DNA from 3 places in the Bacillus sp. FJAT-45350 genome. Region 2 is predicted to be linked to each of the others. Evidence: a T-box and tRNA genes for the amino acid it is inferred to sense, from the RefSeq annotation. Region 2 holds a T-box; the other regions hold tRNA genes.
What was found. A T-box is a leader RNA that pairs with one kind of tRNA and senses whether it is charged. The one in region 2 lies ahead of tyrS (tyrosine--tRNA ligase), so its partner is inferred to be a tRNA-Tyr.
Positions count from the first base shown of each region.

Region 1: it encodes a tRNA-Tyr, which carries the amino acid that the T-box ahead of tyrS (tyrosine--tRNA ligase) is inferred to sense. The anticodon was not compared.
Region 3: it encodes a tRNA-Tyr, which carries the amino acid that the T-box ahead of tyrS (tyrosine--tRNA ligase) is inferred to sense. The anticodon was not compared.

Region 1 is NZ_NISU01000001.1:2,723,128-2,730,203, forward strand. Features, by position in the region: gene CD003_RS13630 (alpha-ketoacid dehydrogenase subunit beta) at 335-1,330, opposite strand; gene pdhA (pyruvate dehydrogenase (acetyl-transferring) E1 component subunit alpha) at 1,331-2,434, opposite strand; tRNA gene CD003_RS13640 (tRNA-Leu) at 2,904-2,988, shown strand; tRNA gene CD003_RS13650 (tRNA-Leu) at 3,526-3,614, opposite strand; tRNA gene CD003_RS13655 (tRNA-Cys) at 3,633-3,707, opposite strand; tRNA gene CD003_RS13660 (tRNA-Gly) at 3,724-3,798, opposite strand; tRNA gene CD003_RS13665 (tRNA-Gln) at 3,804-3,878, opposite strand; tRNA gene CD003_RS13670 (tRNA-Trp) at 3,883-3,956, opposite strand; tRNA gene CD003_RS13675 (tRNA-Tyr) at 3,968-4,051, opposite strand; tRNA gene CD003_RS13680 (tRNA-Thr) at 4,140-4,215, opposite strand; tRNA gene CD003_RS13685 (tRNA-Phe) at 4,223-4,298, opposite strand; tRNA gene CD003_RS13690 (tRNA-Asp) at 4,321-4,397, opposite strand; tRNA gene CD003_RS13695 (tRNA-Met) at 4,494-4,570, opposite strand; tRNA gene CD003_RS13700 (tRNA-Val) at 4,590-4,665, opposite strand; tRNA gene CD003_RS13705 (tRNA-Glu) at 4,805-4,879, opposite strand; tRNA gene CD003_RS13710 (tRNA-Ser) at 4,901-4,994, opposite strand; tRNA gene CD003_RS13715 (tRNA-Asn) at 4,998-5,072, opposite strand; rRNA gene rrf (5S ribosomal RNA) at 5,082-5,197, opposite strand; rRNA gene CD003_RS13725 (23S ribosomal RNA) at 5,351-7,076, opposite strand, start outside.
Region 2 is NZ_NISU01000001.1:1,301,734-1,308,809, forward strand. Features, by position in the region: gene CD003_RS22215 (hypothetical protein) at 125-664, shown strand; gene CD003_RS22220 (hypothetical protein) at 667-921, shown strand; gene CD003_RS06590 (aminotransferase class III-fold pyridoxal phosphate-dependent enzyme) at 1,014-1,292, shown strand; gene CD003_RS06595 (aspartyl-phosphate phosphatase Spo0E family protein) at 1,465-1,632, opposite strand; gene CD003_RS06600 (hypothetical protein) at 1,845-2,303, opposite strand; gene CD003_RS06605 (sensor histidine kinase) at 2,515-3,360, opposite strand; gene CD003_RS06610 (MarR family winged helix-turn-helix transcriptional regulator) at 4,021-4,458, shown strand; T-box leader at 4,477-4,690, shown strand; gene tyrS (tyrosine--tRNA ligase) at 4,811-6,055, shown strand; gene CD003_RS06620 (ATP-binding protein) at 6,304-7,076, shown strand, end outside.
Region 3 is NZ_NISU01000001.1:3,167,778-3,174,853, reverse strand. Features, by position in the region: rRNA gene CD003_RS16090 (23S ribosomal RNA) at 1-1,089, shown strand, start outside; rRNA gene rrf (5S ribosomal RNA) at 1,243-1,358, shown strand; tRNA gene CD003_RS16080 (tRNA-Asn) at 1,407-1,481, shown strand; tRNA gene CD003_RS16075 (tRNA-Thr) at 1,483-1,558, shown strand; tRNA gene CD003_RS16070 (tRNA-Glu) at 1,717-1,791, shown strand; tRNA gene CD003_RS16065 (tRNA-Val) at 1,795-1,870, shown strand; tRNA gene CD003_RS16060 (tRNA-Thr) at 1,877-1,952, shown strand; tRNA gene CD003_RS16055 (tRNA-Tyr) at 2,012-2,095, shown strand; tRNA gene CD003_RS16050 (tRNA-Gln) at 2,113-2,187, shown strand; tRNA gene CD003_RS16045 (tRNA-Lys) at 2,370-2,445, shown strand; tRNA gene CD003_RS16040 (tRNA-Gly) at 2,456-2,530, shown strand; tRNA gene CD003_RS16035 (tRNA-Gly) at 2,594-2,667, shown strand; tRNA gene CD003_RS16030 (tRNA-Ala) at 2,677-2,752, shown strand; gene sigW (RNA polymerase sigma factor SigW) at 3,021-3,584, shown strand; gene CD003_RS16020 (anti-sigma factor family protein) at 3,603-4,241, shown strand; gene cdaA (diadenylate cyclase CdaA) at 4,396-5,217, shown strand; gene CD003_RS16010 (CdaR family protein) at 5,210-6,451, shown strand; gene glmM (phosphoglucosamine mutase) at 6,502-7,076, shown strand, end outside.

The sequences.
Region 1 (7,076 bases), 1.4 Mb from region 2:
GCAATACCGTTGTCAATTAATAAGACTCTCGTAGTGTTTTCTGTTTTTTTAATTACCTAGTTCCACTGTTTTATAAAAGCAAAAAAACCTCTAAGCAATAACTTTATCGGAAATAAAATTAGTTCAGGTATGAAAAATAGTACATCTAGGACCCAATCCCATTTCCCTTCCTTCCTATTTTTCCTTTTCATTATCTCACCCCAACAGATGATTTATTCTCCAGAATAAGCTCAATACTACCTAATTATATTACCATTTATAGGTTATTTTAAATAAAAAAGAGCCTCAGCAATATCCTGAAACTCTTACTTTTAAACAAAATTTATTTAAAAATTTAAAAATGAACAACCTTTTGAATTCCTTTTTGGATACGAGCAGCTGTCGGTATATAATGTTTCTCTAATGCCCAAAAAGGTACATGAACATCTGCCCCAGTTACCCGCTCTACTGGTGCTTTCATATATAAGAATGACGTGTCATTGATAATAGATACAATATCGTTTCCAAGGCCACCCGTTGACTGTGCCTCATGAACGATAACACAGCGTCCTGTTTTTTGAACTGATTCTGCAATTATGTCTTTATCAATTGGGTACAATGTACGTAAATCGATTACATCGCAAGATACTCCACCTTTTTCCGCCTCTTCGGCAGCTTTTATCGCAATTGGCATCATCGCACCCCATGCGATAATAGTTACATCTTCGCCTTCTTTTACTTTTTCTCCTTTTCCAATTTCAATAGTATACTTCCCTTCTGGAACATCCCCACGTACTGAACGATAAGAATGAAGTGCTTCTAAAAACAATACCGGGTCAGGGTCTTCAATCGCTGAAATTAATAAACCCTTTGCATCATGGGGAGTTGATGGACAAACAACTTTAATTCCCGGCATATGAGTAAATAAAGCCTCCACACTATCAGAGTGAATTTCCGGAGCACGTACACCAGCTCCATAAGGGGCACGAATTACCATAGGAACTGTAAATTCTCCTAATGAACGATAACGCATACGTGTTGCATGAGTCATTATTTGTTCGTAGGCAGGATAAATAAAGCCAGCAAATTGTATTTCAGCAATTGGCTTCATTCCATTCATCGCCATTCCGATCGATGTACCAATAATGCCTGCTTCACTTAATGGCGTATCAAATACTCGCTCCTCACCAAACTCTGCTTGAAGTCCATCAGTTGCACGAAATACGCCCCCATTCTGTCCAACATCTTCACCTAAAATGATTACTTCTTCCTGTTCTTGAAGCATTACACGCATACCATCTGTAATTGCTTGAATAAATGTTAGCTGTTTCGTCTTTGCCATCGTTACCATTTATACTTCACCTCGCAAATGCTTTAAGTACTGTTCCTTTTGCTCTTTGATAGTCCAAGTAGACTCTTCAAACATATAATCATAGATATGATTTATATCAGGTGGTGGCATCGTTTCCATTTCTTTAACCGCAGCGTCCACTTCTTTTGTCGATTCATCTTGTACTTGTTGTGCGTAAGCTTCTTCCCAGTACCCGTACTCTTTCATGAATAATTCTAGGCGTGTAATTGGGTCATTTTCTCTCCGCTTTTCACTTTCATCCTGGTCACGATATTTACTAGGGTCATCTGCCGTTGTATGCGCACCATATCTCCAAGTCATCGCTTCAATAAGAGTTGGACCCTCACCATTACGAGCACGCTCCACTGCCTTCTTCGTTTCAAAATAAACAGCAAAGATATCATTACCATCAATTCGAACACCAGGAATTTCATAAGCAACTGACTTTTGTGCAATCGTACTTGAATTCATTTGCTTCCAGATTGGCAGTGAAATAGCATAATTATTGTTCTGATTAAAAAATACAACAGGTGCTTTAAAGACACTAGCGAAATTTAACCCTTCATGGAAATCACCTTCAGATGTAGCTCCATCACCAAAGTAAGAAATAGCTACTTGACCAGTACCTCGTTTCTTCGCTGCCATTGCCGCACCTGTTGCTAATGGTAATTGAGTCGCAATCGGAACAGATGGAGGTAAAATCTTCTTTCCTTTAGGTGGTACATTCCCCTCTACTCTTCCATTCCATGAAGATAAAATAGAATAAGAGTTTCCAAATGTAATACTTGCAGCATGGTCTCTATAGGTAGGAAACATCCAATCATTTTCATCTAATGCATAGGCACTACCAACCTGAGCTGCCTCTTGCCCTTCAAATGGAGGATATGTACCAAGACGTCCCTGACGCTGAAGACTTTTTGCTTTCCGATCGAATATTCTCATACAAACTAACTGACGGTAGAACTTTTTAACTAACTCCTCAGAGATAGCGCTTTTATATAAATCTGTGACAAACTTACCTTGATTATCAATAACTTGAATGATAGGAAATTGAGTATTATAATCTGTACTATTTGTAGCCGGTCGAATTTTTGTTTCAGTCAATTCAAACACCCCTTCGTAATCAAAAGAAAGAATTTTCAAAACCTTGTGATTACAAATAGTAATACAAATAAAAAATTCTCGCAAATACCTAATTTAAAGCTTTTAAACTTTTAGGTAGTAAACTAGCGCAGTGGGTAGATAACCCGTTTTATGAATTAGAGAATTTCGACAAAAAAAGCACTCACATCGATGGTAAGTACTTCCCTCTTACTATATAGTCATAACTATATAACTGTTCACCTTTAAAATATGCAGTACTACTTAAGTATCCTTGAAAATTTATTGACTGATATCCTCAGAAGAGTTAAACTATACATAGGCATGAGTGGTTTATCGGGTAGGTGCAAGTCACCTCGAAGGTAGGGTGCTCTTTTTTTATAGCTACTATTTTAAAATGTAATGGTCGGTTTTAAATTACATTGACACTTATTGAAGAAACTGATATTATTAATTTTGTTAGTTTAAATATGCCGGTATGGCGGAATTGGCAGACGCGCACGACTCAAAATCGTGTTCCTTCTGGAGTGTCGGTTCGACCCCGACTACCGGTACCATTTTTATACATAACTACAATAGCATATACAACGCCTTTCTACATATGTAGAAAGGCGTTTTTTGGTTTATAATTTACCAAACTGTCTATATTAGTAGTTACCATTTTACTTTCTATTTACTAAAGTTGTAATAACATAGGAAAACATTGCAGTTATGAAAATCAAAGCAGGTGTGTAATGTAAAACAAGGAAATCAAACCAATAAGGGTCAAACATCGAATGTCCCACAACTCGATGTTGTCTATAAAACCATACTACAACAATTCTTTCGAATATTACTACAATAGAAATCGGTAGAAATAAAAACCAAAATGTGTACTTACGAAATAAATTGTACATTTATTAATCCAACCTTTATCGTATTAAATTTATTAGAGTACTTTTTGCTGTTCTTCGACAAATGGTACATTACTTAACTTTAAAAAACTACTATCTATTCTTCCATATCAACAAAAGTAATATGATTTGATAAATTTTTGACCACAAAAAAAAGACAACTCATTAAGAGATATTGTCTTTGTCTTTTATGTAAATAAATGGTACCGAGGGCCGGACTTGAACCGGCACGATAGTCACCTACCGCAGGATTTTAAGTCCTGTGTGTCTGCCAATTCCACCACCCCGGCTAGGACTAATTATGTATATGGAGGCGGCACCCGGATTCGAACCGGGGGATAAGGGTTTTGCAGACCCGTGCCTTACCACTTGGCTATGCCGCCTTCTTATTTTAAAAATTGGAGCGGAAGACGAGATTCGAACTCGCGACCCCCACCTTGGCAAGGTGGTGTTCTACCACTGAACTACTTCCGCTTATATGGCTGGGCTAGCTGGATTCGAACCAGCGCATGACGGAGTCAAAGTCCGTTGCCTTACCGCTTGGCTATAGCCCAATATTGGCAGGGGCAGTAGGAATTGAACCCACACCGGAGGTTTTGGAGACCTCTGTTCTACCTTTAAACTATGCCCCTATTGAGTTAAATGGTGGAGGGGGACGGATTCGAACCGCCGAACCCTAAGGAGCGGATTTACAGTCCGCCGCGTTTAGCCACTTCGCTACCCCTCCATAATTAAAAATACATTATATATTATACCATATGAATCCAGATTAGAAAAAGTGATAATTAATTATAATTCTTCTTTTTTATTTATAGTGGTGCCGGCAAGAGGACTTGAACCCCCAACCTACTGATTACAAGTCAGTTGCTCTACCAGTTGAGCTACACCGGCAATAAAATGGTGGCTCAGGACGGAATCGAACCGCCGACACATGGATTTTCAGTCCATTGCTCTACCGACTGAGCTACTGAGCCATATCTGCATTAAAGAATTAAATGGCGGTCCGGACGGGACTCGAACCCGCGACCTCCTGCGTGACAGGCAGGCATTCTAACCAACTGAACTACCGGACCAGATAAATTTTAGTGAAATCGACGATGTAGGATTTGCTCCTGCGGTTACTCGTCGCAAAAAACTACAATGATGCTTAATCAGGAAGCTTACGTTTTTGGTTGCGGGGGACGGATTTGAACCGCCGACCTTCGGGTTATGAGCCCGACGAGCTACCAGACTGCTCCACCCCGCGTCGTTATTAGTATGAAATATGGTGGAGGATGACGGGATCGAACCGCCGACCCCCTGCTTGTAAGGCAGGTGCTCTCCCAGCTGAGCTAATCCTCCGAAGTATTGATGAAGTCAAATCAGAGTAGACCCCTGTTTCTTCCTCTTCTAATTTAATCAAGTTGTCTATGCGTCGAAACAACTCGTAGAATATTCTATGAAGTAATGCTCGTAGCTGAGCTAATCCTCCATATTTATATGGTGACCCGTACGGGATTCGAACCCGTGTTACCGCCGTGAAAGGGCGGTGTCTTAACCGCTTGACCAACGGGCCATCTAAATTAATAGTAAATCCTGGCGGAGAGCGAGGGATTCGAACCCTCGAGACGGCTTTTGACCGCCTACACGATTTCCAATCGTGCTCCTTCGGCCAACTCGGACAGCTCTCCAATTGGCTCCACAGGTAGGACTCGAACCTACGACCGATCGGTTAACAGCCGATTGCTCTACCACTGAGCTACTGTGGAAAAATATAAACCTAGCAACGTCCTACTCTCGCAGGGGGAAGCCCCCAACTACCATCGGCGCTGAAGAGCTTAACTTCCGTGTTCGGCATGGGAACGGGTGTGGCCTCTTCGCCATCATCACTAAGTCAACCACTCTGTGATACTTCCTCGCAAGACTTGCGACGAGTAACCGCAGGAGCAGATTTCTTCGCTGAAATTGCTTTCAACTGAGAGTTGTTCTCTCAAAACTAGATAGTGTTATATATGCAGGTCGTCGAATTCATTTCAACCTTAGAAAATTGGATAAGCCCTCGACCGATTAGTATCTCTCAGCTCCACATGTCACCATGCTTCCACCCGAGACCTATCAACCTCATCATCTCTAAGGGGTCTTACTTACTTAACGTAATGGGAAATCTCATCTTGAGGGGGGCTTCATGCTTAGATGCTTTCAGCACTTATCCCGTCCACACGTAGCTACCCAGCTATGCTCCTGGCGGAACAACTGGTACACCAGCGGTGTGTCCATCCCGGTCCTCTCGTACTAAGGACAGCTCCTCTCAAATTTCCTACGCCCGCGACGGATAGGGACCGAACTGTCTCACGACGTTCTGAACCCAGCTCGCGTACCGCTTTAATGGGCGAACAGCCCAACCCTTGGGACCTACTTCAGCCCCAGGATGCGATGAGCCGACATCGAGGTGCCAAACCTCCCCGTCGATGTGGACTCTTGGGGGAGATAAGCCTGTTATCCCCAGGGTAGCTTTTATCCGTTGAGCGATGGCCCTTCCATGCGGAACCACCGGATCACTAAGCCCGACTTTCGTCCCTGCTCGACTTGTAGGTCTCGCAGTCAAGCTCCCTTATGCCTTTGCACTCTACGAATGATTTCCAACCATTCTGAGGGAACCTTTGGGCGCCTCCGTTACTGTTTAGGAGGCGACCGCCCCAGTCAAACTGCCCACCTGACACTGTCCCCGAACCGGATCACGGTCCTAGGTTAGAATTTCAATACAGTCAGGGTAGTATCCCACCGACGCCTCCACCGAAGCTTGCGCTCCGGTTTCCAAGGCTCCTACCTATCCTGTACAAACTGTACCAAAATCCAATATCAAGCTACAGTAAAGCTCCATGGGGTCTTTCCGTCCTGTCGCGGGTAACCTGCATCTTCACAGGTAATATAATTTCACCGGGTCTCTCGTTGAGACAGTATCCAAGTCGTTACACCATTCGTGCGGGTCGGAACTTACCCGACAAGGAATTTCGCTACCTTAGGACCGTTATAGTTACGGCCGCCGTTTACTGGGGCTTCAATTCAAAGCTTCTCCCGAAGGATAACCTCTCCTCTTAACCTTCCAGCACCGGGCAGGTGTCAGCCCCTATACTTCGCCTTGCGGCTTCGCAGAGACCTGTGTTTTTGCTAAACAGTCGCTTGGATCTTTTCACTGCGGCTCTCTCGGGCTTGCACCCTAACAGAGCACCCCTTCTCCCGAAGTTACGGGGTCATTTTGCCGAGTTCCTTAACGAGAGTTCTCCCGAGCGTCTTAGAATTCTCTTCTCGCCTACCTGTGTCGGTTTGCGGTACGGGCACCTCTCACCTCGCTAGAGGCTTTTCTTGGCAGTGGAGGATCAGGAACTTCGCTACTATTATTTCGCTCGCCATCACAGCTCAGCCTTTACGATAAGCGGATTTTCCTACTTACCAGCCTAACTGCTTGGACGCACATATCCATCAGTGCGCTTACCCTACCTTACTGCGTCCCCCCATTACTCAAACGGTGAGGAGGTGGTACAGGAATATCAACCTGTTGTCCATCGCCTACGCCTTTCGGCCTCGGCTTAGGTCCCGACTTACCCTGAGCGGACGAGCCTTCCTCAGGAAACCTTGGGCTTTCGACGGAGGGGATTCTCACCCCTCTTTTCGCTACTCATACCGGCATTCTCACTTCTAAGCGCTCCACCAGTCCTCTCGGTCTGACTTCGCAGCACTTAGAACGCTCCCCTACCACTGACACCTAAGGTGTC
Region 2 (7,076 bases):
GACTTGGTTAGCAATTGCAGTTGCACTACTAAGTGGAATCATAGCTGGAAATTTAGGGAAGAAGAAATGAGTTAATTGTAAGCTATCATTGATTTACTTAATATAAAAATTTCGGGAGGTATTTATGAACAATATATCCCAGCAAAGTTATATGAGTATTCTTTCTTTCATGGAGGAAGTCAATCACACTGAAGATGATATTCAAAAAATGTTAACACATTTTGAAAGAATATTAGGATATTCCCAATCTATTCTTTGGAGATGCGATAATAAATACAATTTACAGCCGATATGTAAATTAAATATAGCCCAAAAACCAATTGATGAGTATATTAAATACTACAATAAATTAGATGTTTACTTAAATCCAAGACATAATAAGCATTTAAACCAAAAAAGAAATTGTGTACACCGTATTTTAGATCTTATTCCTAAAGAAGAATATGAAAAGTTGGAATTATATAATGATTTTTTTAAAAAATATCATCACTATGATATTATGACTATGTATTTATACAATAAAACTAGTCTTAACGTAGGTAGAGGAGACGGGAAGGGGTTCAATGTAAATATCCCTTTACCTGCTGGCACAGGAAATGCAGGGTATCTATATGCATTTGAAAAAGCTGTAGACCCATCGTTGATCAATTTCAGCCAGAACTAATTATTGTCGCTGCTGGACAAGATGCTGGTGTGTTCGATCCACTTGCTCAAATGATCGTAACAGCTGATGGGTTTGGACAGTTCGCCACGTTTGTTAAAAAATTGGCTGAGCGACACTGTGACGGACGTCTAGTTGTTTGTCATGAAGGTGGCTATAGTCCGTCGTATGTTCCATTTTGTACACTTAGAATCATTGAATCATTAAGTGGTTTACAAAGTAAAGTTGTAGAAGATCCATTTTTCGGAGCAATACAATGACTTCCAAGTAATATTTTGGCTCCACACCAAAAAGAAGCTGTAGAACAAGTGATAAAAGTGCAATCTGATTATGAGGGATAAAAAAGTGCAATTTGCATAACCAATCAATAATTGTAAATGAAGACTTAGTAGGTAACGCAAAACGGATGGGGGATAAACTCCTTAAAGGTTTAAAATACCTAGAAGAAAATCACAAAATTACTGCTAGAGCTAAAGCGATTGGATTAATGGGTGGAATGGAAATGTTAGCAGACCCAGAAAGTAATAAACCATTTGATCCATCAATGTATGCGGCTCTTCAAGGAAAAGGGGATGTGTATCACGCGATGAAGGAGTTTTTTAAGAAGGAAGAACAGGAAATGAAGATATAAACAATTAACCCCCGCTTGCAGCAAAGGCTGTGCGCGGGGGTTAACCTTTAACAGAGTTAGAGCTATATTCATAGGAAATAACCTAGGAGAAGCTCTCCTTTGTCCTTTGGTGTTTTGTCAGGACCATTTATACCAGTCAGAATACTAGGTTATAAGGAATATTAGAAGTTTTTTAATTTGACTTCAATCGTTGGTATTTATTTAGGAAAACATCAAGCTCTTGGCTACATTCAATAGTATCAGGATGATTAAATCCTTTTGATTGAGCTAACTTAATCATACGAATTCGTAATGTATCAATTTTGTATTCCAACTCTATTATTAAGGCCCTTTTATCCATAACCATACTCCTACTTTAAGAAATAAAATAAGACAACATAGACCATTATATAGTAGTATTAATGCCTGTTAACCGGTTCGACAATAATTCTTATAAATCGACAAAACCTTTTGAGACTTTATAAAAAAATAGTATCAAAGTACTTATAATTCTTAAAAAAGGTGCCAAACTAATAGGAAAATTAATCTGGGCACCTTTTTCATAATTCTTGTTTATTTTAACAAAGGAATCTTTATTACTAGCTTAAATCTTTGTATAACTAGTAGAGTGACTAACAATGGAATATGTATAGTTATAATACCAGCTAAAATTCGTGACCACGTACCTGCTGCAATTTGTTCAAATGGAATAATTTGAGTAAGAGGAAGAAGTAAAATGATTTCAAAAAATACTAACAAAATAAACCCAATGATACCAATAATAAAACCATGAAGTATTTTAAAACGGAAAATTATCACTACTAATAATGCGAACACTGTTAAGTTAATTAAAGGTTTGACTGAATTCATCATATAAATACTTAAAGTAAAAGCTACTCCACCATATAATACTGAGAAAATAAGCAGAGATTTTAAGTTCTTCTTGATTGAAATACCAAAAAGAGCAAAAGAAACTGCGAGCATAAAGAATGCTTCTGGAAACGATAATAAAAAGAAACTAAACCACTCCATAATAACTCCTTTCTTGTTGTAAAGCATTGATGATATTAGTAGTATAATATTTTTGGCGGCTAAAAGCGACATTTTAAAACTACCCATATATATTATGGAATCATTAGGTGTTAGTGGCTGATTTTGCATTAATAATAGGATTTTGACTAGAAAAAAAGCTATGTTCGGTAGTTCTATCAACATAAATACCTAATCTTTGGCTACTCTTACACTAACGTGATTGATCATTTTCCACCAATTTCGGAAATGAGATTTCAATACTTACTATATTACCTGTAGTATCGACTTCCAAAAAACCATTATATTTCTCAGTAACTTCTTGGATAATTGCTAAGCCGTATCCCCTATCTGATTTCGATTTAGTAGAATAACCGATTTTGAAATGATTTTCAGTAATCTCTTTCAAAATAGAGGTGTTTTTTACGATTAATTTCATTGTATCATTGACTTTCACAATTTCTAATTCGATTTTGCGTTCTTCATTAGGCATTTTAAGTGTTGCTTCATAGGCATTATCAAGCAAGTTGCTAATTAATCGTATTAAATCGGTAGAAGATAAAATAGTTTCAATTTCTTCATTTGCTATATTCACGCTAAAAGGTATGCCTGCTTTTTGATACTTGCCCATTTTCGAATATAGCATTGAAGAGAGAATAGGATTTTTTATCGTCAATGCCTTATTATTAATATTAATATCACCGATCATTTCTTGAATGTATTTATCAGCGGCATCAAAGTTCTTTATTTTTATTAGTCCGGAAATAACCGTTAAGTGATTGTTAAGGTCATGGCGGTCAGATCGAACTGAAGTAACTAGGGACCGGAACTCTTCAACATGAGTAGATTCAGTATTATAAACTTTTCGTTTCTCCTCGCGTTTAAAGATTTTCCCTAATATGTAAAGAGATAGAATGTTTAATACAATAACGAAAATTAAGTGAATTGGGACCCCAATGATATCAAGAGCATTATCCTTTAAGCCTGCGATTGAAATAATAGCGAAGAAAACTAACAATAATTGAATTAAGATGATAAGTACTAAAGTGACAAAATTCATAAAATTGAACATTTATGGCTTGTAACAAAAAAACAGCCATTTTACTCCTTAAAGTTAGTTTTAATAGGATTATAACACAAAAAATATAGATTTTTGACGTTCTCATAAATGTGTTTATTCATACACATTGGTAGACTCTAAATTTATACCACCAAAGAATGTCAGACTGTTTACTACTGCAGTCCTTTTGGTGATAAAAGATATAATAGTTCCAGAAAATGCATTAGGCTTAAAGTATTTTATCCACCGTCAACTCCTTCTCATGTCGTTCCTCCTATATCTTACTTAGCGATCTTTGAATATAGCTAAGTGGATATAGGAGGAAGGAAACACTTACCTTATAGAAATACTTACAAGCTATTTTTATGGTTTTACACGGGCACCGAAAAAGTCCAATCAAAACGATTCAAGAAGTTCTAGCTCTATACGTTGCGCGCTTGTTATGAATAAACCACTCATAGCGCTCTATGTCTGTAGCAGTCTTATCCTAGTAGTAATAATTTAATTCTATATTGCATTACAATATTTTTTTTGTTAAAATCGTTTCATAGCTAACGATTAAGAAAACTTAAGGAGGGGTGTCATATTCATAAATTTAATGACGCTGGGGATTTACTTCCTGAAGAGAAAGATACGATCAACCTCTTAACGAAATTACCAATGAATTCACTTAACTTAGATGCAATTGCTGTTGTTACTAATATTTATCGAATTGCTCAAGGGTTAAGAAATAAAATGGAGCGAGAGGTCTTATCGGAGTACAACCTATCGTGGACATCCTTTTCAATACTATATGATTTGTGGATAGGAAATTCGATCGAAACGAAAAAATTAGCAGAATCGGCAGGGGTAACTAAAGCCACTGTAAGTAATATTACGAATACATTAGAACGTAAAGAACTTTGCTATCGTAAAGTGGACAATAGGGATAGAAGGATAACGTACGTTACGATAACGGATAAAGGGAAGCAAGTAATGGAAGAACTATATCCTCGTTTTCATGAAGGGGAAGTTCAGATCGTTTCAAGTTTGACTGTGGGCGAGCAAAAGAACATATCAGAGTTATTGAGGAAAGTAATTCGAGAGTCTGGCTTTTGATTTAAACAATTTAATATGAAAAGAGCTGTGATCGGAAATCTAGTAGTAGCTATCTCCCTGTATCAGAGAGTCGATGGTTGGTGTGAATCGACACATAGGTAGGACGAAATACATTCCCTGAGCTTTCTTTGTTACAGTAATAGTGACAGAGACGGATGAACCGTTATTCAATTAAGTGGGAGATCGTAATCTTCAACAAGGGTGGTACCGCGTGCAAAACCACGTCCCTTCTATAGTTAGGGATGTGGTTTTTTATGTTTATCAGGACGTATAAATACTTTAGTTTGGAAAGTGGGCATATTCAAACAAATTCCGCTTTGCGGGTTATATTTTATTATTGGAGGAATGAAAAATGAGTGAATTAATCAAACAACTAACAGAAGAACAACTAATAGAGGTTAAAAGACAGATGGAAATATACAAGCAAGGTGTACAAGATATTATCCCACTCGAAGATTTAGAAAAGAAAGTTGCAAAATCAGTGCTAGAAAACAGACCACTAAAAATCAAACTAGGGTTAGATCCTTCAGCCCCAGATGTACACCTTGGCCATACTGTTGTACTTAAGAAAATGAAACAGTTTCAAGATAACGGTCATATTATCCAATTATTAATTGGAGATTTTACAGGCAAGATTGGAGATCCAACCGGTAAGTCTATTGCTAGAAAACCATTAACCGATGAAGAAGTTAAATACAATGCAACAACGTACTTTGAGCAATTTGGAAAAGTGATGGACATGGATAAAGTTGAGCTACATTATAATTCGGAGTGGCTATCAAAATTAAACTTTGAAGACGTCGTTCAACTAGCAGGAAAAATAACCGTCGCAAGACTAATGGAAAGGGACGATTTTGAAGAAAGAATTGCTCTTGGTAAGCCGATCTCACTTCATGAGTTCTTCTACCCGTTAATGCAAGGCTACGATTCGGTGGTTTTAGAGTGTGATATTGAACTAGGTGGAACGGACCAGCATTTTAACATTTTAATGGGACGACACTTCCAAGAAAAGTTCGGAAAAGAAAAACAAGTAGCAATGCTTATGCCGTTACTTGAAGGTCTTGATGGTGTAGAAAAAATGTCAAAATCAAAGAAAAACTATATTGGTATTGATGAAAGTCCACAAGAAATGTACGGGAAAGCAATGTCTATTCCAGATGAGTTAATGAATAAATACTTTGAACTCATTACTGACTTTTCACCAGAGCAAATTGCAGAAATTAAGAAAAACTTGGAGTCGGGAGAATTACATCCTAGAGACGCAAAAATGCTCTTAGGGAAAACGATTGTAAAAATGTACCACGGTGAAGAAGCAGCGAAAAAAGCGGAACAGCAATTCGTGTCAGTCTTTCAAAAAGGGGCGGTACCAGATGAGATCCCAGTGGCTGACTGGAAGGGTAATAAAGAAGTTCTCATTCTTGAACTCCTTGTTACTTTAGATTTATTAAGCTCAAAAAGTGAAGCACGCCGAATGATTGATAATAGAGGTGTGAAAATAAATGGTGATAGAGTAGAAGACACTGGTATGCTCGTTACCATTAAGGATGGATTGGTTATACAAGTAGGAAAGCGGAAGTTTGTTAAAATAAAATTATGATGTGATTGGAATATTTCGATAGAAACTAACTTAATGAAGCCACAGAAAAAGTGAAATACACACTTTTTTCTGTGGCTTTTACCTTTAGTAAGCTATATTATAATCAAGTTATAGCCTGTTCTATATACTATTTTCAAAAAATAATGTAATACCTTGACTTCTTTTGTCGAAATCATATAAATTTATAAATAATCATACATAATATATGTTATCAGCTATTGTTAATTTACTAGAATTGAGGACGTATTATGATAATGCCTACTATTATTAAAGATTTTATATTAAATCTTTCCTTTGTGTTTCTACTGTATTTTGTCTATTACGGTTATATCGAAGGGAAAATAAAGAATCGTTATTCAAATGAACTTTTTATTGGTGTCTTATCCGTACTTGCGATAGTGTTGTGTATGACATTTCCTGCATACCCTATTACTGGCTTTATCTTTGATATGCGACAAGTACCTTTTATCATTGGTGCATTATATGGAGGGCGTAGAGTTGCGCTATCCCTTCTAATTGTAATAATATCATATCGTTTTTTCCTAGGGTTAGATGCGGGTTTTTATGTCACTGTTGTCATGTATGCAATTTTATTTCTTGTATTGCTTTATGCTATTCCACTTTTTAAAAAGGCAAATTTGACAAAAGAAAAGGTGAAAATCACCTTAGTATGTTCGGTTTTTGGTAAAGCAATATTAGCTATTTCATTGTACTTTTTTGGAATTAGTAATGATTTAAGTGTAATAATGAGTTTGCTTATTGTTTATGGGTCACAGACTGTAGGAATTGTCTTGTTTGTTACATATATTGAACGTGCGAAAAAAGAACAGCTAATGATAGGTGAGATAAAAAAACTTGAGAAATTAAGAGTTGTTAGTGATATAGCAGCGAGTATCTCACATGAAGTACGAAACCCTCTAACTGTTACGAAAGGTTTTCTACAATTACTTCGAGAACCGGGGCTTCCTCCTGAAAAGCAGAGAATGTATGCGGATCTTTCATTAGATGAATTAGAACGCGC
Region 3 (7,076 bases), 1.9 Mb from region 2:
GAAGTATAGGGGCTGACACCTGCCCGGTGCTGGAAGGTTAAGAGGAGAGGTTATCCTTCGGGAGAAGCTTTGAATTGAAGCCCCAGTAAACGGCGGCCGTAACTATAACGGTCCTAAGGTAGCGAAATTCCTTGTCGGGTAAGTTCCGACCCGCACGAATGGTGTAACGACTTGGATACTGTCTCAACGAGAGACCCGGTGAAATTATATTACCTGTGAAGATGCAGGTTACCCGCGACAGGACGGAAAGACCCCATGGAGCTTTACTGTAGCTTGATATTGGATTTTGGTACAGTTTGTACAGGATAGGTAGGAGCCTTGGAAACCGGAGCGCAAGCTTCGGTGGAGGCGTCGGTGGGATACTACCCTGACTGTATTGAAATTCTAACCTAGGACCGTGATCCGGTTCGGGGACAGTGTCAGGTGGGCAGTTTGACTGGGGCGGTCGCCTCCTAAACAGTAACGGAGGCGCCCAAAGGTTCCCTCAGAATGGTTGGAAATCATTCGTAGAGTGCAAAGGCATAAGGGAGCTTGACTGCGAGACCTACAAGTCGAGCAGGGACGAAAGTCGGGCTTAGTGATCCGGTGGTTCCGCATGGAAGGGCCATCGCTCAACGGATAAAAGCTACCCTGGGGATAACAGGCTTATCTCCCCCAAGAGTCCACATCGACGGGGAGGTTTGGCACCTCGATGTCGGCTCATCGCATCCTGGGGCTGAAGTAGGTCCCAAGGGTTGGGCTGTTCGCCCATTAAAGCGGTACGCGAGCTGGGTTCAGAACGTCGTGAGACAGTTCGGTCCCTATCCGTCGCGGGCGTAGGAAATTTGAGAGGAGCTGTCCTTAGTACGAGAGGACCGGGATGGACACACCGCTGGTGTACCAGTTGTTCCGCCAGGAGCATAGCTGGGTAGCTACGTGTGGACGGGATAAGTGCTGAAAGCATCTAAGCATGAAGCCCCCCTCAAGATGAGATTTCCCATTACGTTAAGTAAGTAAGACCCCTTAGAGATGATGAGGTTGATAGGTCTCGGGTGGAAGCATGGTGACATGTGGAGCTGAGAGATACTAATCGGTCGAGGGCTTATCCAATTTTCTAAGGTTGAAATGAATTCGACGACCTGCATATATAACACTATCTAGTTTTGAGAGAACAACTCTCAGCTGAAAGCAATTTCAGCGAAGAAATCTGCTCCTGCGGTTACTCGTCGCAAGTCTTGCGAGGAAGTATCACAGAGTGGTTGACTTAGTGATGATGGCGAAGAGGCCACACCCGTTCCCATGCCGAACACGGAAGTTAAGCTCTTCAGCGCCGATGGTAGTTGGGGGCTTCCCCCTGCGAGAGTAGGACGTTGCTAGGTTTTTTTATTTACAATATTATAAACTTCCTTTAAGTTACTCTTTCTTATTCCACAGTAGCTCAGTGGTAGAGCAATCGGCTGTTAACCGATCGGTCGTAGGTTCGAGTCCTACCTGTGGAGCCATGCTTCCATAGCTCAGTAGGTAGAGCACTTCCATGGTAAGGAAGGGGTCAGCGGTTCGAGTCCGCTTGGAAGCTCCAGAATTGCAGGTAAGACAAATTAATTTCTCTCTTATAAATGAGGGTTTTTTATTTTGAGATTTAGTATTGAATTTCAAAATAAACTATAGAAAAAAAGAGTTGCACACAAATTTATTTTTTAGTATAATATTTTTTGTCAGAGAGACATTATTGACACTGGCCCGTTGGTCAAGCGGTTAAGACACCGCCCTTTCACGGCGGTAACACGGGTTCGAATCCCGTACGGGTCACCATATGGAGGATTAGCTCAGCTGGGAGAGCACCTGCCTTACAAGCAGGGGGTCGGCGGTTCGATCCCGTCATCCTCCACCATAATACGCCGGTGTAGCTCAACTGGTAGAGCAACTGACTTGTAATCAGTAGGTTGGGGGTTCAAGTCCTCTTGCCGGCACCATTTTTTATGCTGTGTTTACAGATAGTATTTCGCTACTTATAGCTATACATAGTAGACCTGGAGGGGTAGCGAAGTGGCTAAACGCGGCGGACTGTAAATCCGCTCCTTAGGGTTCGGCGGTTCGAATCCGTCCCCCTCCACCATTTGATTTATATCATAGTGGGCTATAGCCAAGCGGTAAGGCAACGGACTTTGACTCCGTCATGCGCTGGTTCGAATCCAGCTAGCCCAGCCATTTACTTACTATATAACAGCAAGAGGCATTAGCTGAGTTACGAGCCATACTTCTCAGAAACAACTACGAGTTGTCTCGACGGATGCACCTCGAAGCATTTCTAGAAGAGAAAGAGATTAGGTAAGGCAATGAAGCCAAACATCGTCCGTTTACAACAAGAATTACTTAGTATATAACAGCAAGAGCCATTAGCTCAGTTGGTAGAGCATCTGACTTTTAATCAGAGGGTCGAAGGTTCGAATCCTTCATGGCTCACCATTTTATCTTTGCGGAAGTAGTTCAGTGGTAGAACACCACCTTGCCAAGGTGGGGGTCGCGAGTTCGAATCTCGTCTTCCGCTCCATAAGTTAATTTTAATGGAATAGGCTTTTATTTTATAGATTTATATGTTACAATTATTTTATTAGCGGGTGTAGTTTAGTGGTAAAACCTCAGCCTTCCAAGCTGATGTCGTGAGTTCGATTCTCATCACCCGCTCCAATTTAAGTTGGGGCCTTAGCTCAGCTGGGAGAGCGCCTGCCTTGCACGCAGGAGGTCAGCGGTTCGATCCCGCTAGGCTCCACCATATATTAGACACTTTTACCTTAGATACTGTATCTAAGGTTTTTTTGTGGACTTATGGTTGTTTGCAACTGAACACAATTTGTTGGTGTTCGTCACTGACCTCTTAAAAGATTATTTCGTATTTACATATAGTTTCACCTACTACTAAGTTTGTTAACTTCTCGTATATTATTCGTGTTAATATAAATATAAAATTGTAAATAAAAAGAAACCAAATACGGTTTTATACGTAGAAGTAATAATACCGCAAAATAAGCGGAGGTAACGAGATGGAGAAACTAATTAAGAGATTAATTAAAGAAGTGAAGAGTGGCGATACGGAAGCTTTTGGTGAGTTAGTTGAGATGTATAAGGACAAAGTGTATCAACTATCTTATCGAATGCTTGGGAATATGCACGAAGCACAAGATGTAGCTCAAGAAGCTTTTTTACGAGCATATACAAATATTGATAGATATGATACTAATAGAAAGTTTTCTACTTGGCTCTTTCGAATAGCAACGAACTTAGCAATTGATCGTCTTAGAAAGAGGAAGCCAGACTTTCATTTAGAGGACCCGATTAAAGGTACAGAGGGGATGACAGTTCAATCACAAATTGCATCTACTGAAGAGCTTCCAGATGATCAAGTGGTTAAGGTAGAGATGCAAGAGTGGATACAAGATGAAATCAACCATTTACCGCCTAAATATCGCTCTGCGATTATACTAAAGTACATTGAAGACTTGTCTTTAAAAGAAATCAGCGAGATTTTAGATCTGCCAGTATCGACAGTTAAGACAAGAATTCATCGCGGTCGGGAAACCTTGCGTAAGCGAATGGGCAATGTCTAAGGTGAAAGGGTGATGAACATGGAATACAATAAACGTTTTATTGAGCTTATGCATCGGTATTTAGATGGGGAAACAACTAATGAAGAAAAAGCTGAGTTTTTACATTATATAGAGACAAATGTTTCATGTAAGAAACATTATGAGGAAACGAGAAAAGCAATAGCTTTTGTTCAAAGTGCCTCTCATATAGAGACATCGGCTAACTTTACAAATAATGTCTTGCAACAACTACCAAAGCGTAAGAAGAGAGTGGCCTGGAAGCAATGGATGAGAAACCATCCTCTTGCCGTAGCTGCTTCTATTTTTCTAATACTCATGTCTAGTAGTATTATTTCTGTTTGGAATAGCTCAGAGGAACTAAGTGTGACAGGAAACGGAAACATTCAAATTGACCATGAGAGTGGCAAAGTCATTGTTCCAGAAGGGGAAGTAATTGAAGGAAATTTGGTTGTTCGTAATGGAACATTAGAGTTAAATGGAGAAGTTCGTGGGAATGTGCTTCTCGTAAATAGCGAGAAGTATCTAGCTTCTGCCGGTTCTGTATCTGGAGAAATAGATGAGGTGACCCAAGTATTAGAATGGATTTGGTATCACATTAAGAGCTTCTTCTCTGATGTAACGACCGTGGTAGGTAACGAAAAAGAGAATATAGACTAGTAAGTAAGTTTCGTACATCAGTGGGAAAAAGAGAGGCTCTAGTATTCATTGACGGACTGTATGATGCATACGATAGGTTTTAAAATATGGTATAATGATAAAGCTATAAATATAAAAAAGTAGTTCCTGATGCTAAAGGTTTGGAGGAAGTGCCATGTTTTTGGGAGAAGATTTTCAACTGCTCAATTACTTGGGGCAGATAGTAGATATATTACTTGTTACCTACGTAATATACAAATTAATAATGATTATACGAGGCACAAGAGCTGTTCAGTTATTAAAAGGAATTACCGTTATCCTTGGGATATGGTTTTTAAGTAGCTTTTTTGGTTTGCGTACTCTTGAATGGTTAATGTATCAAACCGTAACTTACGGGTTACTTGCCATTATCATCATCTTTCAGCCGGAGCTGAGAAGGGCGTTGGAACAGTTAGGGAGAGGTCGCCTATTTTCTCGCTCTACTATTCCACAAGAAGAGGAAACGTCGAAATCAATTGAAGCGATTGTAAAGGCTGCTAACTATATGGCCAAGCGTCGTATCGGTGCGTTACTCTCGATTGAACGGGAAACGGGAATGAATGACTACGTAGAGACAGGGATTTCAATGAACTCAGATTTAACATCAGAGTTACTTATCAATGTCTTTATACCAAATACACCATTACATGATGGTGCTGTTATTATAAAAGAAAATAAGATAATGGCTGCAGCTTGTTACTTACCGCTATCAGAGAATCCTTTTATATCAAAGGAGTTAGGGACGAGACACCGTGCAGCACTTGGAATTAGTGAAGTGACTGATTGTATTACTCTAGTTGTATCAGAAGAAACAGGAAATATCTCTCTTACGAAAAATGGAGAGCTTCATCGTGATTTAGATGAAGAGAAGTTACATGAATTGTTGAAAAGAGAGTTAATAACTCAAGTACAAACCTCTTCAGCACGTTGGCAGTGGGGAGGGAAGAAGGATGGATAAGCTATTTACTAGTCCATGGTTTGTAAAGCTAATCTCGTTTTTTATTGCCCTCATGTTATTTTTGATGGTAAACGCTGATAATTTCACAAATCAACCAAGTGTACTTCCGGGAGTTAGTAAAGGCTCACATACGTTAACAGATGTTCCATTAGTCGCTCACTTTGATGAGGACCAATATGTTGTCACTGAGATGACTGAGTCGGTTCAAGTGAATTTAACAGGCCCTCAGGGGGCACTAATTCAGTTCCAGGTGGCGCGACCAAATTATGAGGTATTTGTTGATTTACAGGATAAGGGTCCTGGTGTTCATCATGTAAGCATTCATACTAAAGGCTTCCCTCGTGAACTATCAGTATCCGTCGTTCCTCAATTTGTAAGAGTCGTTTTACAAGAAAAGAAAACAATGACTCTACCGGTAACCGTTGATTTAGTGAACAGTGATGAAGTTGCTGAAGGATATACAGTAGGAACGCCTATTGTTACTCCTGTTACTATAGAAATAACAGCAGCCGAGGAAATTATCGAACAAGTAGCGATTGCAAAAGCATATGTAGATGTACAAGGTGCAGATAGGACAATCGAAAAAGGGGTTCCCGTTAAGGTTTATGACCAAGTGGGGAACGAACTTCATCTAGATATTGAACCAGCGATAGTCGATGTACGTGTTCCAATTACGAGTCCTTATAAAGAGGTACCAGTCAAGGTTAGTAAGCAGGGTGAACCTCCAGAAGGCTTAAGTGTAGAATCGGTGATTTTAGAGCCAAAAGAAGTAACAATTTTTGGTCCAAGAGATGTTATTGGACAGATATCAATTATTGAGGGACTTGAAATAGATTTAAGCACGATTACAGAAAGTCAGACACTTCAGCTTGCTGTCCCAAGACCGAGGGGAGTTGAAAGGGTTGACCCACAGGTAATCAATGTAACAGTCGAGCTTAATAAGGAAGAAACTCTTCTAATAGAAGAAGTACCTGTTGATATTAATGGCTTATCAGAAGGGCTAGAGCTTATCTTTGAAAGTCCAGTTAATCAGCTAGTAAATGTTACGTTGAAAGGTACTACTGCATTATTAGAAAAAGTAAATCCAGAGAATATTCAAGCGTTTATAGATGTAAACGAGCTAGCACTTGGAGAGCATGAGATTGAGATTCAAGTAATCGGACCACAGAACTTATCGTTTGAGTCCTCATCACAAAAAGCAACTGTCATAATAAAAGAACAAAGTAACGAATAGAGTTGAAATTAACATGGATAAACAATGTTCATTGAAGGAGAGATTTTTACATGGGTAAGTATTTTGGGACAGATGGAGTTAGGGGAATAGCTAATACACAGTTAACCCCTGAGCTAGCATTTAAACTAGGACGTATCGGTGGGTATGTCCTAACAAAGGACACAGAAAAACCTAAAGTCCTCATTGGACGTGATACACGTATTTCAGGTGAAATGCTTGAGGGGGCATTAATTGCTGGTCTTCTAAGTGTTGGAGCAGAAGTTATGAGATTAGGTGTGATTTCAACACCAGGTGTGGCTTTCTTAACAAAAGCGTTAAGTGCTCAAGCAGGTGTTATGATATCTGCTTCTCATAATCCAGTAGAGGATAATGGAATTAAGTTCTTTGGTCCGGATGGCTTTAAGCTACTTGATGTACAGGAAAAAGAAATAGAAACATTACTTGATGAGGAAGATACATTACCTCGTCCAGTAGGGGCTGATTTAGGCCAGGTTAATGATTATTTCGAAGGTGGACAAAAATATTTACAGTTTTTAAAACAGACTGTACACGAAGATTTCTCAGGGCTACATATTGCCCTTGACTGTGCACATGGTGCAGCGTCTTCCTTAGCTCCACATTTATT